DNA from 4 places in the Ruminococcus sp. AM26-12LB genome. Region 3 is predicted to be linked to each of the others. Evidence: predicted binding sites of a transcription regulator. Region 3 holds the regulator's gene; each other region holds the start of a gene.

Region 1 (8,133 bases), on a different contig from region 3:
TGGATTCGGTGCTGACCTTGGTGCAGAGAAATTCCTTGACATCAAGTGTCGTATGGCAGGCCTTCATCCAAGCGCAGTTGTTATCGTAGCTACTGTTCGTGCACTGAAATACAACGGTGGTGTTCCGAAGGCAGATCTGAACAACGAGAACCTTGAGGCTCTTGAGAAAGGTCTTCCAAACCTTCTGAAACATGTAAGCAATATCAAGAATGTATACAAACTTCCATGTGTAGTTGCTATCAATGCATTCCCGACCGATACCAAGGCAGAGCTTGACCTGGTTGAGGCAAAATGTAAAGAGCTTGGCGTTAACGTTGCACTTTCCGAGGTATGGGCAAAAGGCGGCGAAGGCGGCATGAAGCTTGCTGAGGAAGTAATCCGTCTTGTTGAGGAGCCGAATGACTTCACATATGCTTATGAGCTTGAGGGATCCATCGAGGATAAACTGAATAACATCGTACAGAAAGTTTACGGTGGTAAGAAAGTTGTTCTTACAGCAAATGCTCAGAAACAGGCAAAACAGCTGGAAGCACTTGGATTTGGCAACTGCCCGATCTGTGTTGCTAAGACACAGTACAGTCTGACTGATGATCAGACAAAACTTGGTGCACCGACAGACTTTGAGGTAACAGTACGTAACCTGAAGATTTCCGCAGGTGCAGGATTCATCGTTGCTCTGACAGGTGAGATCATGACTATGCCAGGTCTCCCGAAAGTTCCGGCAGCAACCAAGATCGATGTAGATGAGACAGGTAAGATCACAGGTCTCTTCTAATCGGAACATAAGATCAAAAACAACCGGAGGGGGCTTTTTATAAAGCCCCCAATGGGCTCTAAAGAGTGCTAAAATAAGAATATAAGGAGGAGAGTCCTATGGGATTTTCTACCAGTACATGTACTGAATTTGTCGAGGTATTAAGCTCCAAGGCACCGGTTCCAGGCGGCGGCGGTGCATCTGCCCTTGTAGCTGCTGTTGGTACAGCTCTTGGAAACATGGTTGGAAGCCTTACTGTCGGTAAGAAAAAATATGCAGATGTAGAAGATGAAATGTGGGAGCTGAAAAAGAAATGTGATCAGCTTCAGAAAGATTTCCTTCATCTGATCGAGAGAGATGCGGAAGTTTTTGAGCCTCTTTCCAAGGCTTACGGAATGCCGAGAGAGACAGAAGAAGAGAAGGCTGAGAAGGCTCGAGTAATGGAAGCTGCCCTCAAGGAAGCATGCTCTGTTCCTATGGAGATCATGGAGAAATGCTGCGAGGCTATTGAACTTATCGTTGAGTTCGGAGCAAAAGGTTCTAAGCTTGCAATCAGTGATGCTGGTGTAGGTGCTGCATTCTGCAAAGCAGCTCTTAAGGGAGCAAGCCTGAATGTGTACATTAACACAAAATCTATGGCTGACCGTGCGTATGCAGAGGAATTAAACAAAAAAGCAGACGCTATGCTTGAGAAATATACAAAGATCGCAGACGAGACATTTGACAGTGTTCTCGGAAGACTGAAATAGGAGGAACCAGACAAATGGCAAAGCAGTTATTAGGTAAAGAAGTAACAGCGGCTCTCAATGAAAAGATCAAAGCGAACGTTGCAGAGCTTCAGGCAAAAGGTGTAGATCCTACACTTTGCATTATCCGTGTTGGTGAGAATCCAAGCGATATTTCCTATGAGAGAGGTGCTACAAAGCGCTGTGAGACTCTTGGTGTTGCATGTGAGAAAATTCTTCTTCCGGAGGATGTTTCCCAGGATGAGCTTCTTGCAACCATCGATAAAGTAAACAAAGATGACAAGATCCATGGAGTTCTTCTGTTCCGTCCGCTGCCAAAACATCTGGATCAGGCAGTGATCGAGAATGCACTTGCAGCAGAGAAGGATGTTGACTGTATGACAGATCTTTCCATGTCTGGTGTATTTACAGGCAAGAAGATCGGATTCCCGCCATGTACACCGCAGGCATGCATGGAGATCCTTGATCACTATGGAATCGACTGCACAGGCAAAAAAGCGGTTGTTATCGGAAGAAGTCTTGTAGTTGGTAAACCGGCTGCCATGATGCTTGTTAAGAAAAATGCGACAGTAACGATCTGCCATACAAGAACCGTTGATATGCCGTCTGTTGCAAAAGAGGCGGATATCGTCATCGTTGCAGCTGGTCGTGCTGGTGTTGTCGGCGCTGATTATGTCAGAGAGGGACAGACTATTATTGATGTTGGTATCAATGTCAATGCAGAGGGCAAGCTTTGTGGTGATGTTGATTATGCGGCAGTTGAGCCAATCGTTGATGCGATCACACCGGTTCCTGGCGGAGTAGGAAGTGTTACAACTTCTGTTCTTGTAGGTCATGTGGTTGAAGCTGCAATGAGAAAAGCGCAGTAATAACAGTAATAAAGGGTTGATCATTTATATATGTACAGATTCCGAAATAGTTTTTGTTTACGGATGATGGTACTTGCAGGCGTTCTGGTGTTCGGAACGCCTGCAGGTGTTTTGGCAGAGGAAGCGGATCATTCTATGGAGGGTCAGATTTCGAAGCCTCAGTCATCTGGAGAGAGTGATACAGAGGGTTTTGTGGATGATTCCACAGATAATACTTATGGATATTATACGATCATGGGGTGTACCACAGTGGATGCGGAGGATATGGTAGTGCAGTATGAGGCGCAGAATGTGGAGTATCCTTCCGGCATCCTGACGGAGGGTGGTGCACCGGATATTGATACGTTTTGCACGATTGTGATAGAGGAAGCGGATGCGGAGGGCGTCCGTGGGGAGGTTGTTTTTGAGCAGGCGATGCTTGAGACCGGATGGCTTCAGTTTGGTGGGGATGCCAGTGCAGGGCAGTTTAATTTTTCGGGGCTGGGAACCACCGGTGGTAGTGTTGCCGGTAATTCTTTTCCTGATGTAAGGACGGGGATCCGGGCGCAGGTGCAGCATCTGAAGGCTTATGCTTCTTCGGAGGAGTTGAACCAGGCTTGTGTGGATAACCGTTTTCAGTATGTGACCCGGGAGAGTGCACCTTATGTGGAATGGCTTGGGATTCAGGAGAATCCTTACGGCGGCGGTTGGGCCGCCGGGAGAAGCTATGGATATAAGCTTAGGAGTCTTCTGGCGGAGCTGAAGGGGGAAGAGTATACCTGGCCTGAGAGTACGGAGACGGTGGAGAAGTAGTGGTGGTGGCGAACGGGACGGCCCGGAAGGGAGTGCGGTTCTGTCCGCGGCCGGGCTTCGTCGGCGGCTGGATCTAAGGCGCCGGGATTCTGCTAAAACCATTTTCCAAAAGCCAGAACTCGCGGCTTTTTGCCGCTCAGACAGCTGGCTTTTGAAAAATAACGCAGAAGTCCCGCCGCCTAAGATCCAGCACACCTCCTGCAGAGTCGTCCGCAGACAGTACCGCACTCCCTTCCGGGCCTGTGCGTTGGTTGGGGTAAGTTGTCTGGCTAAACGATAGGATGTGGATGAGGGATGGAGGCGGGCTTTGCCCTGTCCTGGTTGATAAAATAATGGAGATGTAACCTTGAAGATTAAAGATCTAGGTTGCATCTCCATTTTTTATTCAATCAAATTGAAATATTTTGGGAATTATATAGTGGAATATTTTGAGGTATTTAGTTCAACTCCAGGTTTTCCAGTTCCTGTGAGGGGAGTTTTGGTTCTGAGCTGTCTACGTATTTTTTGAGTGCTTTGGAGGTTTTTGCGAAGCCGGCATTGGTTCCTGCACCGCCGATGCAGCCTCCGGGGCAGGCCATTCCTTCGATCATGCAGTTTTTGAGTTTTCCGGCCTTTGCCAGAGTGAGGACTTTTTTACATTCGGCAAGGCTTTCTGCGTGTTCGATGTGGACTGGTACATCGGGATAGTATTCCTTCAGACAGTTTTCGATGGCTCCGGCTACGCCGCCGGCGATGGCGTAGCCTCGTCCTGCTGCGGTTGCGGCCTGGGTTTCTTCCGGGAGCTCTTCGCAGGTGGATGGGGTGATGCTTTTGGCGTCGAACAGGCCCCAGAGTTCTTCGAAGGTGATAACGAAATCCACATCACTTCTTACGGAATGTCGCATGGCTTCCAGTTTTTTGGAGGCGCATGGTCCGATGAAGACTACTTTTGCGCTGGGGTGTTCTTTTTTTACAATGCGGGCAGTTGCCACCATCGGGGTCAGTTCCTGCGAGATGTTGTCGATCATAGCCGGGAAGTATTTTTTTGCCATGACTGACCAGGATGGGCAGCAGGAGGTGAGGAGGAACGGGAGGTGGCCGGTTGCTACTTCTTTGGCGTAGTGGTGTGCTTCAGAGATGCAGCCGATGTCTGCGCCCAGTGCTACCTCATAAATGTTTGAGAAGCCCAGCTGTTTGAGAGCGGAGCGGAATTGGCCCGGGGTGACGTCTTCGCCGAACTGATTGATGTAGGCGGGGGCGATTTCTGCAATGATCTCAGTTCCTTCTCGAAGGGCGTGGGACAGCTGGAAGATCTGGGATTTGTCGGAGATAGCTCCGAATGGACAGCTGACCATGCACATGCCGCAGGATACGCATTTATCCTGGTTGATGGAGGCGCGTCCCTGTTCATCGCTCTCGATGGCTTTTACACCGCAGGCACGTTCGCAGGGGCGTTCTTTATGGGCGATGGCATCGTAAGGACAGACAGCTTTGCATCTTCCGCAATGGATACATTTGTCCTGGTCGATGAAGGATTTTCCGTTTACCATGGAAATGGCGCCTTTGGGGCAGGTGAGTAAACAGGGATGTGCGACACAGCCGCGGCACATGTTGCTGACTTCGTATTTGTTGGATTCGCATGCGGAACATGCGGAAGGGATCACCTGCATAAGAGGTGGTTCATAATATTTCTCGTCAATGTTGCTGGCCTTCACGCCATCGGTAAGGTGGACGGAACGATTTTCCGGGCGGAGGGAAAGTCCCATGGCCAGACGGACACGTTCGCTTGCAACAGCTCTTTCACGATAGATGCTTTCGCGGTATTTCGCGCGTTCCTCTACAATATTGTAGGGAATGGATTCGATATCATGGATCATTGATTCGTCCGTGGATTCAAATCCGATCTTAGCAATTTCGGTAAAAATCTTTCGCCGGATCTGTTTTACTGGTGTGTCAAGATTTCGCATAGATGTTCTCCTTTACAAAATAAATTAATTAAATGTTTTCCACGCACTTTTTATCTATCTTAAAGTAATTGAGAAATAAAATCAATAACCGGCTTTAATGTTTTGGGGCAGAAACAAAGAGCAGATTTGTATCTTTATTATCAAGACTGTTAAAAATTGAACATATTTTATGGAAAATAGATACAAAATCAGTAAGTCACTGTAAACATTTCGATATATTCTGAAAAAAGCAAAAAAACCGCTTGTGAAAAATGACCATATAAGTTATAATTAAAGGCATGAAATAGTGCAAAATAATGATTTGCATAAATGCGCGGCACTGACAGAGTGTTAAAGCATTAACCTGTAGTGGAACAGGTTGATCAAGTGGAAAATCTATGAGAAACAAGGAGGGAACCGAATGTTAGACCAGACGTATTACAGAAAAACGGACGAGATCATCGAGCACTACGGCCGGAAAGCTGCATCACTGATTCCGATCATGCAGGATATCCAGGCTGAGTACCGTTATCTTCCGGGAGAGCTTCTTACTTATGTTGCGGAACAGATTGGTGTAAAAGAAGCGAAGGCGTACAGTGTAGCTACTTTCTATGAAAACTTTTCCTTTGAGCCGAAGGGCAAGTACATCATCAAGGTATGTGACGGTACTGCCTGTCATGTACGTAAGTCCATGCCTGTAAAGGAAGCAATGCTGAAGGAACTTGGACTGAGTCATAAGAAGCATACTACAGATGATATGATGTTTACCGTTGAGACAGTTTCCTGTCTTGGTGCCTGCGGACTTGCACCGACACTGACTGTAAATGATGAAGTTCACCCGAAGATGACTCCTGAGAAGGCTGTTGAGCTTTTAAATGAATTGAGAGGTGAGAGCGTATGAGTATAACCAGTATGGAAGATCTGAAAAACAAACAGGCTGAGGTTAAGAAGAATCTTGATGGCTATACCTGCCGTGTTCTCGTCTGTTCCGGTACCGGATGTATTGCTTCCGGTGCTCAGAAGATTTATGAAGAAATGTCAAGACTCTGTGAGGGAATCGAGGGTGTTGCGGTTGAGATGCAGAAGGATGTTCCTCATGTAGGAATCGTTAAGACCGGATGCCAGGGCTTATGTGAACTTGGTCCTCTTATGAGAATTGAGCCCTATGATTATCAGTATGTACATGTTCAGGTAGACGACTGTCGCGAGATCGTAGAGAAGACCGTGATCTGCGGACTGCCTGTTGAGCGTCTGTTTTATCGTCATAATGATGAGGCCTGTCCACATCCCAGTGACATTCCGTTCCTGAACCAGCAGACAAGGATCGTTCTTGAGAACTGTGGCAAGATCGATGCAGAGTCCATTGATGAATATATTTCCGTAGGCGGATTTTCCGCTATGGCGAAGGCTTTCTTTGAGATGACCCCACAGGGTGTTATCGACGAGATCTCGAAGTCTGGTCTCCGCGGCCGTGGCGGTGCAGGCTTCCCTGCAGGCAAGAAATGGTCACAGGTTGCACGCCAGCCGGAAAAAGTCCGTTATGTAGTATGTAACGGTGATGAGGGTGACCCGGGAGCATTTATGGATGGTTCCGTAATGGAAGGTGATCCTTACAAGATGATCGAGGGTATGGTGATCGCTGCCTATGCAGTAGGTGCAGAAGATGGTTATATTTATGTGCGTGCCGAGTATCCTCTTTCTGTACAGAGACTTCGAATGGCTATTGAGCAGGCAGAGTCCTATGGCCTTCTTGGTGATAATATCCTTGGTTCCGGTATTAATTTCCACTTACATATCAATCGCGGTGCCGGAGCGTTCGTATGTGGTGAAGGTTCTGCCCTGACTGCTTCTATCGAAGGCAACAGAGGTATGCCTCGAGTAAAACCTCCGAGAACGGTTGAGCAGGGTCTGTGGGGTAAGCCTACCGTCCTCAATAACGTAGAGACCTACGCCAACGTACCGAAGATCATCCTTCAGGGTGCTGACTGGTTCCACACCATCGGTACAGAGGGAAGCCCTGGAACAAAGACTTTCTCACTTACCGGTTCCATTGAGAACACCGGTCTTATCGAGGTTCCAATGGGAACAAGCCTCCGTCATATCATTTATGACATCGGCGGCGGTCTTAAGAGCGGTGCTGCATTTAAGGGTGTACAGATCGGCGGTCCTTCCGGTGGATGTCTGATCGACGATCAGATCGATCATCCGCTTGATTTTGATTCTGTTAAGAAGCTGGATGCCATCATGGGCTCCGGCGGACTGGTTGTTATGGATGAGAATACCTGTATGGTAGAGGTTGCGCGTTTCTTTATGAGCTTTACACAGCGTGAGAGCTGTGGTAAATGTGTTCCCTGCCGTGAGGGTACCAAACGTATGCTTGAGATCCTGGAGAGAATCGTCGCAGGTAAGGGTGAGCTTTCCGATCTGGATGAGCTGGAAGAGCTTGCAAACATGGTTCAGAGCATGGCTCTGTGCGGACTCGGTAAGAGTGCACCGCTTCCGGTCATCAGTACTCTGAAGCGTTTCCGTGACGAATATGTAGAGCATATCGTAGATAAGAAATGTCGTGCGAAGGTCTGCACGGCGCTCCGTCAATTCCATATCAATCCTGAGTTCTGTATCGGCTGCGGCAAGTGTGCAAAGAACTGTCCGGCTGGTGCGATTTCAGGAAAGATCAAGCATCCACATGTAATCAACAACGACGTATGTATCAAATGCGGATCCTGTAAGGATAACTGTAACTTTGATGCGATTTATGTGGAAGCATAGAAGGGAGGATATCTTATGGGTACAATGACAATTGACGGAAGAAAAGTAGAATTCACCGACGAAAAAAATGTCCTGACAGTCATCAGGAATGCCGGTATCAATATCCCCACACTGTGCTATCATTCAGAGGTTTCCACCTTTGGTGCCTGTCGTCTCTGTACAGTTGAGGATGACAGAGGCAAAACATTTGCCTCCTGTTCTGAGCAGCCGAGAGACGGAATGGTTATCTATACCAACTCCGGCCGTATTAAGAAATATCGTAAACTGATCGTGGAGTT
Region 2 (8,133 bases), on a different contig from region 3:
TCATCAATGGGACGTCCCAGTCCGTCAAAAACACGACCCAGCATATCGCCGGATACACCAAGCTCCATGCTCCGTCCCAGGAAACGTACCTTGCTGTTGGAAAGGTTGATACCCGTGGAACTCTCAAACAGCTGCACCAGTGCATTGCTTCCGTCGATCTCCAGAACACGGCATCTTCTTGTTTCGCCATCGGCAAGCTCGATCTCACCAAGCTCGTCAAATGCCACATCTTCAACGCCCCGTACCAGCATCAAAGGGCCGGCAACTTCCTGTATGGTCCTATATTCTTTTGGCATTTTACAGGCCCTCCTTTTCCAGAAGTTCTGCAGTCTCTGCTGCAAGCTGGCGGGTTACCTTCTCATACTCTGCTGCCAGCTGATCTTCTTTTGTATATTTATAACGGCCGATCTGCTCACGTACCGGAAGCTTTACGATATCATTGATATCCGCACCCTGTTTCAGCGCATCCAGTCCCGCATCATAAAATGCAAGTACCAGACGCATCATATTGTGCTGTTTTTCCAGAGATGTGTAGGTATCGATCTCGTGGAAAGAGTTCTGGTGGAGGAAATCCTCTCGGATGGAACGGGCTGCTTCCATTTTCAGTCGGTCACCCGGAGAAAGCGCATCCATACCTACCATCTTTACGATTTCTTCCAGCTCTGCCTCTTCCTGAAGAAGGGTCATCATTCTCTGACGGAGCTTCATCCAGTCATTCGCTACATTTTCGTCAAACCATCCGCCAACGCTGTCCAGATACAGAGAATAGCTGGTCAGCCAGTTGATCGCCGGGAAATGACGTTTGTATGCAAGGTTTGCGTCCAGTCCCCAGAATACCTTTACGATTCGAAGTGTCGCCTGGGAAACCGGCTCGGAGATATCACCACCTGGAGGAGATACGGCGCCGATTGCTGTCAGGGCACCCTCTCTTCCGTCTTTTCCACTGCAGATCACATGTCCGGCACGCTCATAGAACTGTGCAAGACGGGAACCAAGATATGCAGGATAACCTTCCTCGCCTGGCATCTCCTCCAGTCGTCCGGACATCTCACGGAGAGCCTCAGCCCATCTAGAAGTGGAATCTGCCATCAATGCTACGGAATATCCCATATCACGGAAATACTCCGCAATTGTAATACCTGTATAGATCGACGCCTCACGAGCTGCAACCGGCATATCTGAGGTATTGGCGATCAGAACCGTACGCTCCATCAGAGACTGTCCTGTTTTTGGATCCTTCAGCTCCGGGAACTCGTTCAGAACATCTGTCATCTCATTTCCACGCTCACCGCAGCCGATATAGACCACGATATCTGCCTCAGCCCATTTTGCAAGCTGATGCTGGATAACCGTCTTACCGCTTCCGAAGGGGCCGGGAACTGCTGCCACACCACCCTTGGCAATAGGGAACATGGTATCAATAACACGCTGTCCTGTTACCAGAGGCTTGGCTGGCGGAAGTTTCTTCTTATATGGACGGCCACGTCGTACCGGCCAGTGTTGCATCAGGGTCAGCTCTTTATCGCCGTCTGCTGTGGAAAGAACTGCAACGGTCTCATCCACGGTAAACTCGCCGGATTTAATTTCCTTCAGAGTACCTTTCATATTGGGAGGTACCATAATCTTCTGTGTAACAACGATAGTCTCCTGAACGGTTCCAAGAACATCGCCGCCCTCCAGCTGATCTCCCACCTTCGCAACTGGAATGAAATTCCATTTTTTATCCCGCTTCAGGGCAGGAACCTCAACGCCTCGTTTCAGGTTGTTGCTGCCTGCTACCTTCATGATGTCATCCAGCGGACGCTGGATTCCATCGTAAATGCTTGTAATAAGGCCAGGACCAAGCTCCACGGAAAGGGGCACCTCCATGGACTCTACCGGTTCTCCCGGACGAAGTCCTGAAGTCTCCTCATATACCTGTATGGAAGCCTCATCTTCATGCATCTCAATGATCTCACCGATCAGACGCTGGCTGCTTACACGAACCACGTCATACATATTTGCATCCCGCATACCCTTGGCAATTACCAGCGGTCCTGCCACCTTCTTAATGGTTCCTCTGCTCATCTGAACCAATCACCTGCTTTCTTGTCACTCATTACTGAAAAGAATATCGGAGCCAACTGCCGTCTCCACGGATTTCTTTACATTTTCGATACCTGCACCTGTATTTCCGGAAATTCCGGGAATCTGAATGATCGCAGGCATCAGCTCCTCACTGTATTTACTGATCTCTGCGGAAAGCTGGGCCGCCAGCTGTTCCGTAATATAAATAACCGCATATTCACCGGCCGCCAGACGGTTAAGCTTCTCTTTACCTTCTGCAGGATCCTCCACCGGAAAAGTATCAAGGCCAAGAGCCGCAAACCCGTAAATGCTGTTATAATCACCTAAAACTGCGATCTTATACATACATTTCCCTTGCCCTTTCCCGGATAAACTCTTCCGGAAGGCCGCTGCGCTTTCCGGTGAGAATGATCCGCACCGTCTTGATCTCATTTTCACGGGCAAGCACATAAGCTACCAGCGGTCCCAGTGAAAATGAATTGTACAGCTGAGGGCGGATGGTCTCCATGATCTGGTTATCACACCATCTCTCAAAAGCGGAAGCTGATTCCGCCAATGCCAGAGCTCCGTCCCCATATTTCGTTTCTGCCAGATAACCCATGATCTGATCCATTCCGCTTACTGCCGCGTGGATCAGTCTTTCCTTATCCAGTGTGTCACATTCTGCCATGGCTTTTTTCATAAAGTCCGAACTTTTTCCTGTTTTGCAGGCACGGACTGCGATCCGGATATCTGCTACCGCTACCGTGGATTCCGCATACTGCCGGACGATCTCCTCTTTTGACCGTTCTCCGGCTTTTTTTATGGCATCCAGTGCTGCCCTGTCTACGATAATATCCGCAAGCTGTCCGTCTCTTGTGTGCAAAAAGGTCTCATAGGCTTCTCTTGCCGCTTCCCGCATATCCTCAGGAAAACGATCATATTCCTTATCTGTCAGGAATTTCACCATATCCTCTCCGTCAATGGAACAGTCGCTGAAAAAAATATTCGGCGCTGCCCCTTGCAGGATGCTTGCCTTCACAGCCGCTTTCAGGTTATGGAAAAGATCCTGATAGGAAAGAACAGAAAACACAGATCGGTCCGCTACCAGCGAATCCATGATCTCCCAGATCTTTTCTCTCTCCCGGGAAAGAATGGCATCCGCACCGGCTGCAGGATCACCGTTTCCCCAGCCCTTCTCCGTAAGAATCTGAAGGCACTGCTGCTCATCCTGACATGCCAGAAGCTGCTCGATCGCTGCCTGATTCAGAAGTCCGGTCTCCAGAACACGTATCCGCGCCACCGCATAGGCATAATCTTCACCAAACATCATTCACGCCCTCCTTTTTGCGATGGTGTTTTACGCAAACAAAATCTTTCTTACCTGATCCAGAAGCTCATCCCGCTTCTCTGCGAACATGGCATCAATGGAACAGTTTTCCTCAATGCCGCCGTATATCAGGATAAAACCTCCGTCTATGTTTCGGGTTTCACCGGAAATTTCCAGCACACCACCCTTTTTCTGTGCCAGGCTCTTTATTTCCTCACGGAAACCTGCCGGCATACGTTCCAGATCCTTTTTTGAAAAACAGATCTCTCCTTCTCTTGGAAGAAGATATTTCTCAGCCATATTCTTAAGGATCCCAAAATATTTTTCTTCATCCAGATTCTTCACACGGTCACAGGCATCTGCGATCACATTTCCGATCAGCTCCTGCTTGGCTGCAAGAACTGCGGTACGCTTCTTCATATCTGCAGCGGAAGCTGTCCGCTCTTCATAGCTTTTCACCTTTGCCCTGGACTGTTCTTCTCTCTGCTGCCGGATCTTATCTGCCTTTTCTCCGGCTTCCCTGAGGATCTCTGCGGCTTTTTTCTCCGCATCACTGATCGTAACGGCTGCAGAAGCATCGGCCTCTTCAAGAATCTGGCTTACCATCTTCTCTAATCCTGTCATGCTCTGCCCTCCTGATGAATCAAACCTGAATTCCGCTGACTGCAAGAATGGAGATCAGAAGAGCCAGAATCGCATATGTCTCAACCATTGCAGGGAAAAGCATGGCTTTACCGAACTGCTCCGGCTTCTTGGCTACGATACCGATGGAAGCTACGGAAGTTTTTCCCTGATGGATCGCAGAAAGAAGACCTGCGATAGCGATCGGAAGACAAGCCACAAAGATCATAAGACCGGTTTCCAGGGAAATATCAGCAACACCGCCGCCCAGGATACCAACCTTGGAAAGTGCAAGGAATGCTACCAGCAGTCCGTAAATACCCTGCGTACCGGGAAGAAGCTGAAGAAGCAGAACCTTAGCAAATTTGTCCGGGTCTTCAGTTACAACACCTGCTGCTGCACGGCCGGCTGTACCAACACCGATGGCGGAACCTATACCTGCAAGAGCTACGGAAATTGCTGCTCCCAATAATGCCCAAACGATACCACTCATAATATTAATCCTCCTTAATATCTACATATTTTGTATTTTCGCGGAAGGGGTGGAACTCTTTTCCTCCGCCCTCAAAGAATTTGCCGAAAAACTCTACGTACTGTAATCGGCAGGTGTGCACGTATGCACCCAGAAGATTGATCAGAAGGTTAAAGATATGACCAATCACAAATACAAGGATAAATACGATCCATCCCAGAATACTGTCTCCCAGCATACTTCCCATCTGGTTCATAACTGATGCGATAACTCCGGTAGCAAGTCCCAGGGCCAGAAGTCTGGAATAGGAAAGGATATCACTGACCCATCCCGTGATATTGTAAAGATCGTAGGCTCCAAGCGCCAGCCTCAGGAACGGATTCTTCTTATCTCTTCCTGACATAAAGAGAATTCCCACAGCACCGATGATCGCCATCCATTTTCCGACCTGTATCACTGCCGGTGAAAGGTTCAGATCCATCTGAGAAATAGAACGGAACATGCTGCTTGGGATAAAGATCAGGATCAGTCCCATAAGAAGCAGGAACCAGAGTACTACGTCACAGAAAAAGTCGAGATATTTTCTGTCACGTAACAGCATGTAGCCCTTAAGACCCATTCCCAGAAACATATGGATCAGGCCAAACAGCATGGAGAACACCAGAAGTCTCATTGGCTCATTTAAAGGTGCAAACCATACCGGCTTCACCGTGACCGGCCTGTGCAGATATACCTTCGAAAATACATCGATAAAATCTCCGAAATATCCGCCAAACATCACGCCCCAGAACAAAGTGGACAATCCACAGTACATAAAAAGCCGGATGGATTTCTGCATTCCGCTCTCCATCCTGGGGAACTTCAGAAGTACTCCCAGACAGACTGCAAAGACGATCAGTCCATATGCTGCGTCTGACAGCATCAGTCCGAAAAGAAATACATAGCAGGCTGTCATGATCATGGAAGGATCGATCTCTCCCTTTCCGGGAAGACCAAATGCTGCCAGAACTCCCTCTCCTGCTGCTCCGAATTTGCCGTTCTGAAGGGCAACCGGAACATTTTCTCCCTCAGCATCTTCTGCTTCAAAAACAATATCGTACTTCTCCGTAAGCCGTTTCTCCATTGCAGGAACCTGTTTCTTCGGAAGATATCCTGTCACAAAAAAAGTGCTCTCCGACTGGCGGAGCTGTCCTAATACCTCATATTTCTGTGCACGGATCCGGAAATAATCGGACAAAAGCTGAAGAGAGCTCTTCCTGTCGTGAAGAGCGCGTATCTGTTCCCGGATCTGTTCGGACTCTTCCTGAATGTGTACCACTTCATTCTTAAGGTTCTCCAGCTCCTGTGCCGGAACCTCTGATACCAGCTGTGCCGGTCTTGCAAATCCCTGCATCCGAAGCGCTTCTTCCAGTTCCTGTGCCTGTGCTTTCAAGCAGACAACCACCAGGCTCAGCTTACCGGCGTCATTTGAGATTTCCCGAATGTCAAAGGCTTCAAGCTGTGGTGCATCCGCTGCCAGCTGACTGTATACCTGATCCAGAGTTATATTTCCATCAATACTTCCCACAAGTACCGCTGCTTTCGCTGTACCGCCGAAGTTCATCGGAATATCCAGCTTCAGCCATGGAGCAAGAGCTGCTTCCTGCTGCTCGATCTTAACTGCTGCCGCATTGTTCTCTGTAAGCTTCTTCCGGTATCCCTGGATTTCTCTAGCTGTTCTCAGGATCTCTTCCTGATCCCGGATAGCTTCTTCCTCCTGCTTCCTTCCGATCAGCGGTTTCCCTGCCAGGGATGCCAGCATGGATTGCTTTTCCTTCGAAAATTCATCCAGTATTTCGATTGCCTGATCACAAAGGGATGCGTTTTTCTCAAAGATCAGCCGGGCATTCATAGTATCCATCGTCTTAAGCTCCGGATCCAATTCCGCTGCATCGATCTCCAATACTCCAAGTGACTGCAGTTCTTCCAATATGGCCTTACGGTTCTTTTTCATTGCGCAGATACTGATTCGCTGCATCTGCAATACTGCCATTTTCGCACTCCCCCTCTCAGAACAAACTGTCCATTACTGTCTGGATCGCCTGCTCGTGCTTCGACTCCGCTTTCTTTTTCAAAGCTGCAAGCTCTTCCTCCGCCTGTCCAACGACAGTGTTCTCTGTACTGTGTGCACGTTCCTCGGCTGCTTTCATATCAGATGCCGCCTGTTCGCCGGCGGCTGTTTCCGCCTTTCTGATAATATTCTCTGCCTCTTTCTCAGCTTCGCTGATGATACTCTGTGCACGGACGGATGCATCCTTTATCTTCTGCTGTGCTTTTGCCTCCGCCTCTTTCACTGCCTTGATCGTTTCCTGGATCATCTGATCACCGCCTCTCTGCATATCCAAATTGTACCACAATCGCTTTTTCAAAACAATGTTTATTATGCAATTTAACGATAAATTTATTTGTATTGTGTCAAAAAGTCGTCATATATGTTATATTTTTGCCATTTTTTCGCACACTTTTTATTTGTTTATTCTATTCATATTTTTTATTTTTATTCAAAAAAGCCATCAGCCCGATGAAAATGTTTTTTACATCTTCATCGGACTGATGGCTTTCAGTTATGAACGGACGGTGAATGCGGACTAACCTATTTAACCGACCTACAGTGGCTATCTGTTCTATTTGTTAATTGTACAGGTAATTTGCAATGTCTTCGCTTTTGATATTCTCAGCATCGATCCATACCGGATCAAGTAAAACCTTCTTATCAATCTTTGTTTCCTTCTTCGGTGCAGTAGACTGAATAGCCGCCCACATGGTCTGATATCCCATCGCATAAGGATTCTGTGAAAGCACTCCCAGTTCTTCCCCTTTCTGGATCGCTTCCTGCTGTTTGCTGGTTGCATCTACGCCTACCATAGCAACTTTATTTTCTCCTGTGTCCTTATTTACCTCCAGAAACATTTCAGAAACCTCGGCATTGGTGCAGAAAACTCCATCCAATGCCGGATATTTATCCAGAACTTCCTTCATGGCTTCCTTCATATCATCAACCTGGTCAGAATATACGGTTTCCACCACCTTAATATCCGTATAATTTGCAATATTATCCAGAAATCCTTTTACACGCTCCTGCGCGCTCTGTGTTTTCTCCTGTGCGGAAAAAACAGCCACATTTCCCATTTTTCCAATGGCGCTGCCAAGCTTATATGCTGCATATTTGCCGATCTGTGTATTGTCTGTTCCACGGAAAGCTCTGACCAGCTTTGTATCACTGACATTGGAATCAAATGCGACCACCGGAATTCCGTTCTCTTTCGCTGCTTCCAGCTGTGCCTGACAGGAATCCATATCTCCGGCAGAAAGACACACTACAGATGGATTCTCAGCGATCACTGCATCAAGAGTATTGATCTGACTTTCTACGTCCTCTTCATCATCCGGACCCTCAAAGGTCATCGTGATCTGCTTGTCTTTTTTGAAACCATACGCTTCATTTACGTCCTTGACAGCAGCTTCCATTCCTTCTTTTACTTTATTCCAGAACTCGCCTTTTTTGCTTTTGCTGACAACAGCTATTCTGGCACCTTCTTCAATAGAAAGAGTGTCATCGATCTCAGGGATCAGCGGGCTTTTTTCTTCTTCCACTTCGGTTGCTTCAGGGGTTTCCTGGACATCT
Region 3 (8,133 bases):
TCTCCACACTGATAAATTCCTCTCCATCTCTTCCCATCAGGGTGACCTCGTCCCCGGCCTTCACCTCCGGGATATCTGTGACATCAACCATAAACTGATCCATGCAGACCCGTCCGAGGATCGGAGCTTTTTTGCCCCGGATCAGGACCCAGCCCTTATTGGAAAGCTGTCTCGGATAGCCATCTGCATAACCTACGGGGATCGTTGCCATTCTGGTAAAGCGTTCTGTAACAAACGTTCCTCCATAGCTTACCGCTGTTCCACGTTCCACATTTTTCACATAGGATACATGACTTTTCAGCTCCATTGCAGGTGTCAGCTTCACAATATCACGTTCTACCTCCTCTGACGGATAAATACCGTAAATGGTGATACCGGCACGAACGACATTGAGATTTGCTTCCGGAACACGGATGATACCTGCACTGTTGGAGCAGTGACGTACCGGAATATGAACACCTCTTTTTTCCAGAAGCTCTGCAAAACGGAGATAACGGTCCAGCTGCACCAGTGCAGGAGAACGGTCGGTCTCATCCGCCCTGGCAAAATGGGTAAACATTCCCTCGATCACCAGATTCGGGATTTTTGAGATTTTTTCGATCTTTATCGCATTTTCCGGAATATCCGCATATCCGATCCTTGTCATTCCCGTATCCAGAGCCAGATGAATATGTACATTTTTTCCAATGCGTGCACCTGCTTTTGCATATTCTGCTGCTGTATTAAGATCCGATATGGTGATCCGGATATCATTGGCTGCAAGCTCTTCATAATATTCCTCAAATACAAGGCCAAGAATCAGGACAGGCTTGGTGATCCCTGCATGCCGAAGCTCCAGTGCCTCCTCTGCAGTAGCTGTTGCAAATCCCCAGATATAGTCATAGTCCTGGATCAGACGGGCAATAGCTCTGGCACCATGACCATAACCGTCTGCCTTGATCACAGCGATGATCTTTGTCCCTTCTTTGACATTTTTATGCATTTCCTCAAAATTGTGGGCAATGGCATCCAGTGATACCAGTGCTTTTACTCTCTCGTATTTTTTCATAATCCCGACTCCTCTTCACCTATAGCTAATGCCTTGGGCAGATATTCTATGATATCTCCTGCCAGCATACTGCGCTTTCCTTTTTCAGCGGCTGCAAGATCACCGCAAAGTCCGTGAAGATAAACACCTAACGCGGCCTTTAAAACCATGGGAGGCTGTTCCTCCGTTTTCAGATACATACATAACACTGCTGCCAGGATCCCGGAAAGCACATCTCCGCTTCCTGCAGTTGCCATTCCGGAATTACCGGAAAGATTCAGATACATCTGGCCTTTTTCATCTGCGATCACCGTACATGCATCCTTCAATACGCACACAGAGCCTGTTTCCGCAGCACATTTCAGTGCAGTATCTGCGATCTCATGCTGGATCTCCTGGATCGTTCTGCCACTGAGCCGGCTCATTTCTCCGATATGCGGTGTCAGGACTACATGCTCTCCCAGATACTGATACCACTGTGGATGTGCAGCCAGAAGGTTCAGGCCGTCCGCATCCAGGATCAGCGGCTTTTTCTCCCGGGCAGCCGCCGTGAGAAACCACTGTTCTCTCTCACGGCTAGCCACTGATGTTCCAAGTCCCGGTCCGATCACGATCACATCACACCAGGATAGAAGCTGTTCATTGGATTCCTGATCAAAGCGGCTGCAGACCATAGCCTCCGGAAGGAGTATCTGCAGTGGGATCCTGTTGGCTTCCACAGTCTGGATCTTTACCATTCCCGCACCGGCACGAAGTGCTGCACTGGCGCTTAAATAAGCGGCTCCGCACATTCCCTCACTTCCGGTCACAAAGAGCACTTTTCCGAAGGTACCCTTGTTTCCGCCGGGATCACGTTCCGGAAACAGCTTCAGATCTTTATTTTCCAGACAGGCGGCAGATGCAGTCACAGCTTCCTGCTCATAGATCCCGATATCGGCGGTAACGATCCTTCCTGCATACAGTCTTCCCGGATAAAAGCAAAGACCTCTTTTCCGGTAGGCAAATGTGACAGTCAGATCGGCGCTGAAGGCAATTCCCATTTCCAGGCCAGTATCTCCGTTCACTCCTGACGGGATGTCAACTGCGATCTTTTTGGCCCTCGCACTGTTCATCTCATGGATGATATCAGCATAATGCCCCTCGATCGGACGCGTCAGGCCTACCCCAAACACGGCATCTACTATAGTAGTATATTCACTCCACTGCGGGTTATTCACCTCCGGGACACGATAACCGGAAGCGATCTTATACTGAAGAGCTGTCTCTCTGGTCATTTTATCTTTGTTTCCGACCATATAAAACTCTACCCGGATCCCCTTCAGATGGAACAATCTGGCAACAGCGATACCGTCACCGCCATTGTTTCCGCTTCCGCAGACTACCAGGATCCTTTCGTCCTTCTGGAGATACTTTTCTGTTTCCTCTACCACCTTCAGTGCCGCCCGCTCCATCAGAACCTCGGAGGGAACTCCGATCTCACGGATCGTTGTGGAGTCCAGATCCTTCATTTCTTTGCAGGTAACAAGCTTCTTCATTCTGTCTTCTGCCTCCCCTCTGTCATAGAGAAAGCTGCCGTTTCCGGCAGCTTAACAATTCTTACTTATCCACATGTTCCTGCCTGTATTTACTGAGATTATAAGACAGTGTCATCAGACTCTCGGAAAGATGAACGTTCTCTACGATCACATCATCCGGTGTCTCAAGATCGAGATGTGCAAAATTCCAGATTGCCTTGATCCCGTTCTCCACCAGGATATCTGCCATTTCCTTGGCTTTATTCTTGGGAAGTGTCAGAATCGCGATCTCCACGTTATTCTCTCTCAGGAAAAACGGAAGCTCACTGAGCATCTGGATCTCAAGTCCACGGACTGCGATGCCCTCAAGCACAGGATTTACGTCAAAGATACCAACCAGCCTGAAGCCACGCTTCTCAAAATCCACATAATTGGCAAGTGCCTGTCCCAGATTACCAGCACCCAGAATGATCATCGGATGAACGGTATCCAGTCCCAGGATCTTACCAATCTCTGTATAAAGATAATGTACATTATAGCCATACCCCTGCTGCCCAAAACCGCCGAAATTATTAAGATCCTGACGGATCTGAGAAGCTGTGGTATGCATCTTCTTACTTAACTCATTGGAAGAAATACGTTCTACATTGTCTTCCATCAGCTCTCCTAAGTAGCGGTAATAGCGTGGCAGACGCTTAATCACCGCTTTCGAGATTTGTTTTGTCTCCACGATAGTTTTCCTCCTTACCTTACACTAGGTTAATTATAACGAATTGACATTTTCCTGTCAATTAAAGTTGTCTATTCTGTACAAATTTCTTTATAATTTTTCTAATAATTGATTTTTTCTTTGAAATCCCGGCAGTTTCCGTTATAATAGGTGGAGGATTTTTCCCTGTTCAGGCATAAACAGGGGTGATTCTTTATACAGGAGGACAGTTTTTATGATTTTATCATGTCAGAATATATGCAAGGCCTTTGGCGAAAAAGTAATTTTAAATGATGCATCCTTTCACATTGAAGACCGTGAAAAGGCTGCTCTGATCGGCTGCAACGGTGCAGGAAAGACCACACTGCTGCGGATCATCATGCAGGAGCTTTCTGCTGATTCCGGTACCGTGGTGCTTGCCCGGGATAAAAATATCGGCTATCTTGCCCAGTACCAGGATATCCACGGACATCATACCATCTACGAGGAGCTTCTTACCACAAAGCAGCACATCATCGATATGGAACGCCGTATCCGCAATATGGAACAGGAAATGAACACGGTGACCGGTGATGAGCTGAACCGTCTGATGGAAACCTATACCCGCCTGACCCATCAGTTTGAGCTGGAGAACGGATACGCTTACAAAAGTGAGCTGACCGGTGTCTTAAAGGGTCTCGGCTTCACAGAGGAAGATTATGACAAGCAGATCGAAACTCTTTCCGGCGGTCAGAAAACCCGCGTGGCGCTGGGCAAGATGCTTCTTTCCAAGCCGGATATCCTGCTTCTGGATGAGCCAACCAATCACCTGGATATGGAAAGCATCTCCTGGCTGGAAACTTATCTTCTGAATTATCCGGGAGCTGTTTTTATCGTCTCCCATGACCGTTATTTTCTGGATAAGGTGGTCACCAAGGTCATTGAGATTGAAGCCGGACAGACCCGCGTATACAGCGGCAACTATTCTGCCTATGCTCTCAAGAAGGCTCAGCTTCGTGACGCACAGTACAAGGCATACTTAAATCAGCAGCGGGATATCAAGCATCAGGAAGCCGTTATCGCCAAGCTGAAATCCTTTAACCGTGAAAAATCCATCAAGCGTGCGGAAAGCCGTGAAAAAATGCTGGACCGTGTACAGAGGATTGAAAAGCCTCTTGAGCTCCAGGACCGGATGCGTATCTCGCTGGAACCACGGGTGTTAAGCGGAAACGATGTGCTCCACGTGGAAGCGCTTTCCAAGGCCTTTCCGGGACAGACCCTGTTCTCCGATATCTCCTTTGATATCAAACGCGGCGAGCGTGTGGCACTGATCGGAAACAACGGAACCGGAAAGACCACCATGCTGAAGATCATCAACGGTCTTATTGAGGCAGATGCCGGCAAATTTTCCCTTGGTTCCAAGGTGCAGATCGGTTATTACGACCAGGAACATCATGTTCTGCATATGGACAAGACGATTTTCCAGGAGATCTCCGATACTTATCCGACTCTCACAGAGACCGAGATCCGAAATATGCTTGCCGCATTTCTCTTTACCGGAGATGATGTTTTCAAGGAGATCTCCGCACTTTCCGGTGGAGAAAGAGGCCGTGTTTCCCTTGCAAAGCTGATGCTTTCCGAAGCCAACTTCCTGATCCTTGACGAGCCTACCAACCATCTGGATATTGCCTCCAAGGAGATCCTGGAGGAAGCACTGGTCAGCTACACTGGTACAGTCCTTTATGTATCCCATGACCGTTACTTTATCAATCAGACTGCGACCAGGATCATGGAGCTGACAAACCAGGCAGTGGTAAATTACATCGGTGATTATGATTACTATCTGGAAAAGAAGGAGGAGCTGACCAGTACCTATGCACCGGGAAGCACTTCTCCGGAGGCACCTGCCGAAGAAAAAACGGTTTCCGAGAACAAGCTTTCCTGGCAGCAGATGAAGGAAGAACAGGCAAAGAAACGAAAACGGGAAGCCGAGCTGAAAAAAGTCGAAGCCCGTATCGAAGAGCTGGAAACAAGAGACAGCGAGATCGACGAAACCATGGTCCTTCCGGATGTCTGCACCAATGTAGCGGAATGTACAAAGCTGAGCCGCGAAAAAGCAGCCATCGCTGAAGAACTGGAAGAGCTTTATGAAAAATGGGAAGAGCTGGCCTGACGGTCAGCTCTTTTTTATCCCCTTATGTTTTTATGGAAGCAGCATGCCGAGATGCTGTTCAAAGCATACACCATCGTTACGGTCTGTTCCTTCCTCCACCGCATCCCGGATCGATGCCGAGATAAAGTCCACGGCCAGCTCTGCACAGGTTTTCATGGAATATCTTTTTACCAGCCCTGCACTGAGCACGGATGCAAAAAGATCTCCTGTCCCGGAATAGCTTCCGCCGGATTTCTCTGCAAATACCCAGGAGCTGTTTCCGTTTTCCAGGACAAGATTCCCCATTTTCAGAGGCTGCCCCTCCTCCCTGTGATCCACTCCGGTGATCACAACGGCAGGAAGTGAAAATTTCCGGGCAAGTCCGCACCCGATCTCCCGGATCTCTTCCATCCGCCGGGCCTCTGATGCCTTTTGCAGTTCCTTCCAGATCTCCTCCATTTTTTCTTTTCCGTAGAGAAGAAGGAGGGCTTCCGTAAGGTTCGGTGTGATCACATAGGAACGGCGTGTCAGTTCGCAGAACCGGCTGCGGAGCTCTTCTGTATAGATCGGATAAACCGCGCCGTCATCCCCCATCACCGGATCTGTAAGGATCAGAGTATCCTTTCCTGCAAACGCGTCCATAAATTTCAGGATCCTGTCTGCCTGCTTATCATCAGAAAGAAATCCTGTATAGATCCCATCCGGGAAAAATCCTCTTTTTTTCCACTGCTCCATATATGGTTCCATATGCTCTGTGAAATCCTCACAGAAATAACTTTCATAACCGGTCTGGTTGCTTAAAACAGCGGTGGGAAGTGGACACGCCTGGACTCCCATCACCGAGATCACCGGGATCGCTGCTGTCAGTGAACATTTCCCCAGCCCGGAAAGATCATTGATCACTGCTATTTTTTTCATGGTAATTCTCCAGTCTTGAGTTTTTTTCTGTAATATTATAGAATGAACTGTCAGGTTTACGCAATCATTTTTGGAAGGAAATCATCATACTTATGTTAAATATATCTGCAGAACACAAAAAAGAACACCTTTATCTGGAGGTTTATCACTATTACCGGAAGCTGATCCTGGAAGGCCGTCTCCTTCCCGGAAGCAAAATGCCCTCCCTCCGCAAATGCGCCCAGGAGCTGAAGCTGAGCCGTACCACCATCGAAAATGCCTATCTTCTGCTGGCAGCAGACGGCTATATCATCGCCAGAGCACAGAGCGGCTATTATGTCACCGGCATTGCTTCCAAGCAGCATCTGCTTACCCCCGAAAAACAGGATAAGGACATCACGCCCTGCCTTTATGATTTTGCCTCTTCCGGTGTTGACCGGGAAAGCTTCCGTTTTGATCTGTGGCAGCGTTACATCAAAAGTGCCCTCCGCCAGGGCGACCGTATGCTTTCTTATGGCGAACCCCAGGGCGAAAGCGATTTCCGGGAGGTTCTCGCAGACTATATCCGGGAACGCAGAAATGTGATCTGCTCCCCGGATGACATTGTAGTAGGGGCCGGTCTCCAGCCCCTTCTCCAGATCCTCTGCCCTCTGATCCATGAACGGAAAACCGTTTCGTTCCCCACACCGGCCTTCACCGCATGCAGCACCATCTTTCAGGATTACGGCTTTGATGTCCATTACCGGGACAAAAGCTGCGATGTGATCTATGTTTCTCCTGCTCACATGACGAAATGGGGCGAGATCATGCCGGTAAAACGACGCCTGGAGCTGATCCGTCATGCGGAGATCGATGACCATCTGATCATTGAGGATGATTTCGAAAACGAATTTGTTTATTTTCAGAAGCCGACGCCTTCACTTTTCGGTCTTGCAGGTGGTGAAAACGTTGTCTATATCGGTTCCTTTTCCAGGCTGCTGCTGCCCTCCATCCGTGTCAGCTTCATGGTACTGCCGCGCTCTCTCCGGGAAAAATATACAAAAAAAGCAGCCTTTTATAATCAGACTGCTTCCAAGGCAGAACAGATTGCGCTCTGCCAGTTTATCCGCGACGGGCATCTGGCTTCCCAGACAAGAAAGCTCCGCCGCCTTTATTCCCAGAAACTGAAGGCCCTTTCCCAGGCTGTCCGGGAGACCTTCGGCCAGGACTGCCAGATCCAAACAGGAGCCGCAGGAACCAGCCTTGCCCTTACTCTTCCCTGTTCTCTCACAGGCAGTGAACTGACAGACAGAGCCCGGAACCGTGGTCTGGGACTGGAGGTTCTCAGAGAAAACGGAGCCGAGGTCACCCTGGTCCTCTCCTGCTCCTCCATTCCATCCAAGGATTTTCTGCCTGCCTGTCAGCTTCTGAAGGAGGTTACCGGCTCCTAATCTCTCCGGTTATCGATCATGTAGAGCAGGGCATTTACAATGCACGCAGCGATGTTGCTTCCACCCTTGCGTCCTTTTGCCACAATATAAGGCACATCTGCGTGCATGATCAGCTCCTTGGACTGCACAACATTCACAAAGCCTACCGGCACACCGATGATCAGCTCAGGAGAAAGCTTTCCGTTCTCAATAAGCTCATAAAGACGTACCAGTGCGGTAGGTGCGTTTCCAATGGCAAAGATCAGCTTTTTATCCATCTCTGCTGCCTTGTCCATGCTGGCTGTGGCTCTGGTAGTCCCGTTCTTTTTTGCAAGGGCAGCCACATCCTCATCGGACATGAAGCAATAAGCCTCACCGCCGTAGCGGGCAAGTGCACGCTTGTTGATCCCAGCCTTTGCCATCTGGGTATCTGTGACGATACAGGC
Region 4 (8,133 bases), on a different contig from region 3:
GAAGAGGAGCTCAGCGAGGAAAAGCAGCTTGAGAAATTTATCGCTACGATCCATCCGGAAAAGGATCCTACAAAGATCGTTTCCAGAAAGAAAGAGCTCACAGATGAAGAGAAACAGCTTTTCACCTATTTTGTTACAGTTCCCGGAATGAAGGAACAGCTGCTTGATGTACTCTGCGATGTGCAGATGGGCGCAGCAGACAAGACCTCCCAGACCGGAAATGTGATCGTTATGGGCGGCAGAGAAACAGGTAAGACGAGACTGATCTCAAGTCTGATCCCGGCAATCTGTAAAGAGCTGAATATCGAGGCTTCCAAGGTTGCCTATATATTTGCGGATGATCTCAACGGAAAGGATATTCCGGAGATCGTATCCAAGCTTGCCGGCGGTTTCCTTGTTATCGAGGATGCAAACCAGCTTTCCCAGGAAACAGCAGATGAGCTTGAGGAAGCTATGACCGGAAACACAAAGGGAATGATCGTGATCCTGGAGGATGAAAAGATCGGTATGCGTAAGCTGATCGCAAGATATCCGAAGCTTGCGAAGAAGTTTACATCCATGATCAACATTCCTGTATTTACAAACGATGAACTTGTTAATTTCGCTAAGGTCTATACCATGGAGAATGGATTCCGTATCGACCAGATGGGCATGCTTGCTCTGTATAATCTGATCGGGATCAACCAGAAGGAGGATCAGCCGATGTGCATTGGTACTGTGAAGACCATGCTGGATAAGGCTATGGAGAGAGCTCAGAGCGGATTGTTCAAGCGTTCCAAGAAGCGTGTGGACCGTGATGGCTACACGGTACTTTTTGAAAAGGATTTCAGCTGAAAATAAGAAAAAGCAGAGGTAAAAAATATGGCCAGACCTTATCTTGGTAACCCGAAATATACCATTGAAGTCCTTCAAAAGTATCATTTTGTTTTCCAGAAAAGGTTTGGTCAGAATTTTCTGATCGACGAGCATGTTCTGGAAAAGATCATTGAGTCTTCGGGTATCACGAAGGATGATTTTATACTGGAGATCGGTCCGGGTATCGGAACTATGACCCAGTATCTTGCGGAGGCTGCCAGAGAGGTGGCTGCTGTGGAGATCGACAGTTCGCTGATCCCGATCCTTAAGGATACGTTGAAGGACTGGGATAATGTTTCCGTGATCAATAACGATATCTTGAAAACGGATATCAAAAAGATCGCAGATGAGAAAAACGGCGGTAAGCCTGTGAAGGTGGTTGCGAATCTGCCGTATTATATTACGACTCCGATCATCATGGGGCTTTTTGAGAAGAATGTTCCTGTGGATTCGATCACTGTCATGGTGCAGAAGGAGGTTGCAGACCGTATGCAGGTTGGTCCCGGTACCAAGGATTACGGTGCGCTTTCCCTGGCTGTGCAGTATTATGCGAAGCCGGAGATCGTTGCGAATGTACCGCCGAACTGTTTTATGCCGCGGCCGAAGGTTGGAAGTGCGGTGATCAAGCTGACGCGTTATGAGAAGCCGCCGGTGGATGTGAAGGATGAGGGGCTTATGTTCCGTCTGATCCGTGCATCTTTTAACCAGAGGAGAAAGACGCTTGTGAACGGGATCAGAAATTCCGGAGATTTTTCCCTGAGTAAGGAGGAGATCGAGGATGTGTTCAACAGGTGTGATCTTCCGCTGAATATCAGGGGTGAGGCGCTGACACTGGAGCAGTTTGCGATGCTTGCCAACTGTATTTATGATGAGAAAAATTAATATATGATAAATGCAAAAAGAGCCCGGGCAGCTGTTCCGGGTTCTTTTTGCGTTTCCGGACGGGAATGTTGGAGAGGTTTCCTGTCCGGACCTATATATTTGTCATAGAAAGGAGGTTATGTCTGAGGTGCCAGACATAAGTAATGAAAAATTTACATTTTTTATTTTACTGATGAGATGTTAGGAAAGTTTGTTTAAAATATGAAAATATTGTGAATATATTTTTGGCGATATACATAAAGTCTGAATGGTGTGGGTGGGAATGGGGAAAATTGAGGTTTACAGAGGGGTGGGTGTGTGTGGTATACTGAGGGGCGTCGAAAAGGTAATGATGAGGTAATAAAAAGGCAGTAAAAGATAGTTAAAAATAGTAAAAGGAAATTTTTAATAAGGGCTGGTGCCCGTATGGAGGTTGAATATTATGAGAAGATTGAACAAGGTTACAGCTTTGGTTATTGCGGGCGTTATTTCATGTACATCTCCGATGATGGTTATGGCGTCTGATTCCGGTTCTGTTATGAGTCAGGCGGAGGAGATCCTGAAGGATAATGAGGTTGGGTCTCTTGCTTCTGATCCGGATAAGGTTGGGGATATCATTGTTTATGTGAAGGGGCTTTTTGATTCTAACCAGATCACGGATGATGAGATTTCTCAGGGGATCGATGAGGCTGCGGATCATTTTGGGGTGAGTCTTAATGAGGATGATAAGAGTTCGCTGGTTAATATTATCAGTAAGTTCCGTGGGATCGAGATGAGTGATGATCAGATCAAGGGGTATGTGAGTGATGCTTATAGTACTTTGAAGGATATGGGTGTTACGAAGTCTGATGTGAAGAATATTTTTGAGAAGGCGATTGAGTTTATTAAGGGGATGCTTTCACGGCGGTGATGGTGTTTGGATGGAACTTTTGATGGAGATTTAGGACATGGAGTTTTTGTTAGAGGGTGAGGGTTGTGGCTCTTTTGTTGGGGTTGTTGTTGGTTTGTTTGGTTGAGATGTACAATATGTACAATGTTTAGGGGCTTGGTTTTGTTTGTGAATGTGGTGTTTTTATAAATTGGGGGAGGGTGTTTTTGAAAAAATTGTGCAAATGCGCTAATTGTTTACGAGATGTTCATTGTTTGTTCATATTTGTCTGGTAGTATAGGGATAGTTCGAAAGAACGTTACGAAAGACGCTGTAATGGTGTGTATCTGTATCATTACACATACAATTTTTTTCATAATAATCGCCCCGGTAAGCCACTACCGGGGCACTCCTCGTTTTTGGGCCTTTTTTGGGCTCTTTTTTTTGTGGGTGGGGAGGGACGGACGGACTGCCGGAGGGGCGGCTGCATGGTCGTGCCTGGTGCGGTCGTTTCGCCGGGTCATACTAAGCGTCTGAGTCTTCTGCCGTGCAGGGCGCCCCTCCGGCAGTCCGTCCTGTGCGTTGGAGAGAAACAAAAAGGATGCACTACAAAGAAATTCTGGAATCGTACTAAGTCCGTCCTGTACGTTGGAGAGAAATAAAGAAAGCATCAAGGTTGTGATAAATGGGCTGATCTAAGTCCGTCCTGTGCGTTGGAGAGAAACAAAGAAAGCATCAAGGGTGTGATAAATGGGCTGATCTGAGTCTGTCCTGTGCGTTGGAGAGAAATAAAGGGGTTAAGAAATTTCCAGTGCAAAAAATATAGCGCGGGTGGGGTGTGCATGCTATAATGATTAGGATTATAGTGCTGTCGTCTGGTTTGGGGCGGCGGTGGTTGGGTTTTTGTTTGAATGGGAGGTCTGGATATGGCGGAGTCTATGAAGGATTTTGAGAGGGAGCTGGAGGCTTCTTTTAAGAGGATCGATGAGGGGGATATTATCTCCGGGACTGTTGTGAGTGTGGATGAGTCGGGGGTTGTTCTTGACCTTAAGTTTTATGCTGAGGGTTTTATTCCGGTGGAGGAGTTTTCCCGGGTGCCGGGGTTTAATATTAAAGAGGCTGTTCAGCCGGGGGATGAGGTTCAGGCGATGGTTCTTCGCAGGGATGATGGTCAGGGGAATATTCTTCTTTCCAGAGCGGATGCTGCGGATGTGCTTGCCTGGGACAGGCTGAAGGAGCTTCAGGATTCGGGTGAGGTGCTGGATGTTGTTGTGAAGGGGATCGTTAACGGGGGTGCCATTGCTTATGTTGAGGGTGTCCGTGGTTTTATTCCGGCGTCGAGGCTTGCTTTGGAGTTTGTTGAGGACACTGAGGTGTTTCTGAATAAGCCGATCCAGGTGCGGGTGATCGAGGCTGATAAGGCGAAGAAGAGGCTGGTGCTTTCGGCGAGGGAGATTCTTCGTGAGAGGGCTGAGGTGGAGAAACGGAATAAGATTTCCAATATCCAGGTTGGCTTTGTGACTGAGGGTACGGTTGAGAGTTTGCAGCCGTATGGTGCTTTTGTGGAACTTGGGAACGGGGTTTCCGGGCTGGTGCATATTTCTCAGATCTGTGAGAAGAGGATCCGGAAGCCTTCTGAGGTTTTGAGTGTTGGGGATAAGGTTAAGGTGAAGGTTATCGCGATCAAGGATGGTAAGCTGAGCCTGAGTATTAAAGAGGCATCGGATCTGATGGCTAAGGAGGTTGAGGAGGAGTCTTTTGAGCTTCCGGAGTCGGGGGAAGAGGCTACTACTTCCCTGGGTGCTTTGTTTGCAAATATTAAATTATGATTATTTTGGATGAAAAAGGATGGATGTGTATGAAAAAACCGGAGAGAATATTTGTAATCGGACATAAGAATCCGGATACGGATTCCATCTGTTCGGCTATTGCTTATGCGGATATTAAGAACAGAACTACGCAGAATAAAAAATATATCCCGAAGAGAGCGGGGCAGATCAATGAGGAGACCAGGTATGTGCTGAACCGTTTTGGCGTACAGCCGCCGGCTTATCTGGGGAATATCGGTACGCAGGTCAAGGATATGGATATCCGGACCAGTCCGCAGGCGGATAAGAATATGTCGCTGAAGAATACCTGGGATCTGATGCAGGAGAACGGGATCGTTTCTCTTCCGATCCGGGATAAGGATGGGTGTCTGGAGGGGCTTGTGACGATTGGTGATATCGCAAAGACCTATATGGATACTACAGACAGTTATCTTCTTTCCAATGCGAGGACGCAGTATCAGAGAATTGCCGAGACTGTTGGCGGTGAAGTGGTGGAAGGTAACGGACACGGATATTTTGTGAAGGGGCGTGTGCTTGTCGGTACTGCCAACCCGAAGATGCTGGAGGGCTATGTTGAGGAGAATGATATGATCATCATGGGTGACCGTGAGGAGGATCATCTTCAGGCGATCAGCCAGAATGTCAGCTGTATCATCGTGGGTCTGAATATCGTGGTTTCCGAGAAGGTTGTAAAGCTTGCTCATGAGAAGAATATCGTGATCATCCGGTCTCCGTATGATACGTTTAATATTGCGCGTCTGATCAATCAGAGTATTCCGGTCAGATTTGTTATGAAGCGGGATAACATGGTTACGTTTAATACCGAGGATTTTACGGATGATATCCAGGATGTTATGATCAAAAACCGTCACAGGGCGTTTCCGGTGATCAATCCTCATGGTAAGTGTATCGGTACGATCTCCAGACGTAATTTTCTGGATATGCATAAAAAGAAAGTGGTTCTTGTGGATCATAATGAGGTGGATCAGGCTGTTGATAATATCGAGAAGGCGGAGATCCTTGAAATCATCGATCATCATAAGCTGGGTACCTTGCAGACTATGACGCCGGTTGCTTTTCGTAATGAGCCGGTGGGATGTACGGGCACGATCCTTTATGAGATCTACGGAGAGCAGAGACTGGAGATTCCGGAAAAGATCGCGGGGCTTCTCTGTGCTGCTATTATTTCGGATACATTGATGTTCCGTTCACCGACCTGTACGCAGACGGATAAGATCGCTGCCAGTGCTCTTGCGCTGATCGCGGGGATCAAGATCGAGGAGTTTGCCCGAGAGATGTTTTCTGCGGGAAGTAATCTGAAGGATAAGTCTCCGGAGGAGATTTTTTATCAGGATTACAAGAAGTTTATCGGTGAGGGTAATGTTTCCTTTGGTGTGGGTCAGATCAGTTCCATGGACAGCGAGGAGCTTAAGGAGATCAAGGAGAAGCTGATGCCGTTTATGGTGAGTGAGTGTGGCCGTCATGATATCACGAGAGTTTATTTTATGCTGACGAATATCCTGGAGGAGTCTACAGAGCTTCTGTTTTACGGGGAGGGCAGCCAGCAGATGGCGGAGATCGCTTTTGAGCGGAAACCGGATGGAGATACCTTCAGTTTGCCGGGTGTGGTTTCCAGAAAGAAGCAGCTGATCCCGGCTATGATGGAGGCTGCTCAGCTGATGAACAGCGATTATGCATAAGAGGTGACGGAAAATGGCGAAACAGTTATGGAAGCCGGGGAACATGATCTATCCGCTGCCGGCTGTAATGGTGAGTGTTACCGATGGTGAGGGAAACGATAATATCATAACGGTTGCGTGGACGGGTACGGTGTGTACCAATCCGGCGATGGCTTATATTTCTGTCCGACCTTCCCGTTATTCCTATGATATGATCCGGAAAACGGGTGAATTTGTGATCAATCTGACAACGGAGAAGCTGGCGTATGCAACGGATTTCTGCGGGGTCCGTTCGGGACGTGATGTGGACAAGTTCCAGAAGCTGAACCTTACGAAAGAGAAAGCGCAGTTTGTTTCTGCACCGATGATCGGGGAGGCTCCGGTTTCGATCGAGTGCAGGGTGCGTGAGGTGAAGGAGCTGGGGTCTCATGACATGTTTCTTGCGGATGTGCTTGCGGTCCATGCGGATGAAGCTTATATGGATAAAAACAACAGGTTTCGTCTTAATGATGCGGGTCTTCTGGTTTATTCCCATGGGGAGTATCTGGCGGGTGGCCGGAAGGTGGGAACCTTCGGCTACAGCGTAAAGAAGAAGCAGAAGAAGTTGGATAAGAAATCAGACAGGGAAGCAGAGATGGCAGGGATGGCAGAGAAGTTGAAGACGTCGGGGAAGGCAGAGATGTCAGGGAAGGTGAAGACGTCAGGAAAGCCAGGGATGTCAGGGAAGTTGAAGATGTCGGGAAAGCCAGGGACGTCAGGGAAGTTGAAGACGTCAGGAAAGCCAGGGATGTCAGGGAAGTTGAAGATGTCAGGAAAGCCAGGGATGTCAGGGAAGTTGAAGATGTCAGGAAAGCCAGGGATGTCAGGGAAATTAAAGACGTCGGGAAAGGCAGGGAGAGAGAAACGGTAGGTTCTCGGAGCTGTAAGGTTTATTGAGATTTGGCAGCTGTTATGCTAAAATGAAAGGATACAGTATGAATAATATTACACTGATAGGAATGCCTGGTGCGGGGAAGAGCAGCATCGGTGTCGTACTTGCGAAGGTACTTGGGTACCAGTTTATTGACTCAGATCTTCTGATCCAGAAGGCGGAGAAGAGGACTTTGAGTAAGATCATCGAGGATGAGGGTACGGAGGGCTTCAAGGCGATCGAGAATCGTGTGAATGCTTCGATCCAGGTGGAGAATACGGTGATCGCTACCGGTGGAAGTGTGGTTTACTGTGATGAGGCTATGCAGCATCTGAAGTCTGAGGGTGTTGTGGTGTATCTTAAGATCTCGCTGGAGCTTCTTTCCAGGCGTCTTGGTAATCTTAAGGGGCGTGGTGTTGTGCTCAAGGAGGGGCAGACGCTGGCGAGTCTTTATGATGAGCGTGTTCCTTTGTATGAGAAATATGCGGACATTGTGGTGGATGAAGAGGATAAGGATCTGGAGGGGAGTCTCCAGGTTGTGCTTGAGGCACTGAAGAACAGGGGAGATAAGGCGTAACTGTTGGCTTGTGGAAACGGTTTGCTGGAGTGTTTCGGGTCATGGGTTGTGACAGGTTTTCGTCATAAATTGTTTACAAATCTGAAATATGTGTTATAATATACAACTGACCTAAAAAACGGTATTGCGGAACGTTTGTTCCTGCAGTAAATTCAGAGAAAGTTTCTGCTCATAGAGGAGTAAATAATAGAGGTGTGTTATGGAACAGTATGTGATTAAAGGCGGCAATCCTCTGGTTGGAGAAGTGGATATTGCGGGTGCGAAGAATGCGGCGCTTGCGATATTGTCAGCAGCCATTATGACTGATGAAACTATATTGATCGAGAATCTGCCAGATGTTAGGGACATCAATGTTCTGCTTGAGGCGATCTCCGAGATCGGGGCTCAGGTTGAGCGTATTGATAAGTCTACTGTAAAGATCAACGGTTCTACTATCGGCAATCTCAGCGTGGATTATGAGTTTATCAAGAAGATCCGTGCTTCTTATTATCTTCTGGGTGCTTTGCTTGGTAAGTATAAGCATGCGGAGGTTCCGCTTCCGGGTGGATGTAATA

What was found. The regulator Rex, encoded in region 3, represses fermentation and respiration genes when NADH is low (regulators of the CRP and FNR family bind a similar motif). The targets are predictions, from matches to a motif close to ATTGTTAANNNNTTAACAAT.
Region 1: DW694_RS14390 (NAD(P)H-dependent oxidoreductase subunit E) is a predicted target of Rex. The motif match lies at 5,253-5,272, and genes of this name have one in related genera.
Region 2: DW694_RS08090 (V-type ATPase subunit subunit G family protein) is a predicted target of Rex. The motif match lies at 6,940-6,959, and genes of this name have one in related genera.
Region 4: DW694_RS14545 (DUF1002 domain-containing protein) is a predicted target of Rex. The motif match lies at 1,927-1,946, and genes of this name have one in related genera.

Annotation. Positions count from the first base shown of each region.
Region 1 is NZ_QUJX01000020.1:29,890-38,022, forward strand. Features, by position in the region: gene DW694_RS14365 (formate--tetrahydrofolate ligase) at 1-775, shown strand, start outside; gene DW694_RS14370 (cyclodeaminase/cyclohydrolase family protein) at 874-1,503, shown strand; gene DW694_RS14375 (bifunctional 5,10-methylenetetrahydrofolate dehydrogenase/5,10-methenyltetrahydrofolate cyclohydrolase) at 1,518-2,369, shown strand; gene DW694_RS14380 (glucosaminidase domain-containing protein) at 2,400-3,161, shown strand; gene DW694_RS14385 (4Fe-4S dicluster domain-containing protein) at 3,599-5,107, opposite strand; gene DW694_RS14390 (NAD(P)H-dependent oxidoreductase subunit E) at 5,508-5,987, shown strand; gene DW694_RS14395 (NADH-quinone oxidoreductase subunit NuoF) at 5,984-7,855, shown strand; gene DW694_RS14400 ([FeFe] hydrogenase, group A) at 7,871-8,133, shown strand, end outside.
Region 2 is NZ_QUJX01000009.1:27,834-35,966, forward strand. Features, by position in the region: gene DW694_RS08055 (V-type ATP synthase subunit B) at 1-296, opposite strand, end outside; gene DW694_RS08060 (V-type ATP synthase subunit A) at 298-2,067, opposite strand; gene DW694_RS08065 (V-type ATP synthase subunit F) at 2,092-2,412, opposite strand; gene DW694_RS08070 (V-type ATPase subunit) at 2,405-3,376, opposite strand; gene DW694_RS08075 (V-type ATP synthase subunit E family protein) at 3,407-4,000, opposite strand; gene DW694_RS08080 (V-type ATP synthase subunit K) at 4,020-4,490, opposite strand; gene DW694_RS08085 (V-type ATP synthase subunit I) at 4,495-6,501, opposite strand; gene DW694_RS08090 (V-type ATPase subunit subunit G family protein) at 6,518-6,826, opposite strand; gene DW694_RS08095 (substrate-binding domain-containing protein) at 7,140-8,133, opposite strand, start outside.
Region 3 is NZ_QUJX01000015.1:67,011-75,143, forward strand. Features, by position in the region: gene alr (alanine racemase) at 1-1,048, opposite strand, end outside; gene DW694_RS12270 (NAD(P)H-hydrate dehydratase) at 1,045-2,562, opposite strand; gene DW694_RS12275 (redox-sensing transcriptional repressor Rex) at 2,624-3,271, opposite strand; gene DW694_RS12280 (ABC-F family ATP-binding cassette domain-containing protein) at 3,486-5,402, shown strand; gene DW694_RS12285 (pyridoxamine kinase) at 5,433-6,299, opposite strand; gene DW694_RS12290 (PLP-dependent aminotransferase family protein) at 6,392-7,708, shown strand; gene DW694_RS12295 (precorrin-8X methylmutase) at 7,705-8,133, opposite strand, start outside.
Region 4 is NZ_QUJX01000021.1:1,864-9,996, reverse strand. Features, by position in the region: gene DW694_RS14555 (hypothetical protein) at 1-834, shown strand, start outside; gene rsmA (16S rRNA (adenine(1518)-N(6)/adenine(1519)-N(6))-dimethyltransferase RsmA) at 862-1,737, shown strand; gene DW694_RS14545 (DUF1002 domain-containing protein) at 2,159-2,626, shown strand; gene DW694_RS14540 (S1 RNA-binding domain-containing protein) at 3,511-4,413, shown strand; gene DW694_RS14535 (putative manganese-dependent inorganic diphosphatase) at 4,443-6,113, shown strand; gene DW694_RS14530 (flavin reductase family protein) at 6,127-7,002, shown strand; gene DW694_RS14525 (shikimate kinase) at 7,067-7,579, shown strand; gene DW694_RS14520 (UDP-N-acetylglucosamine 1-carboxyvinyltransferase) at 7,779-8,133, shown strand, end outside.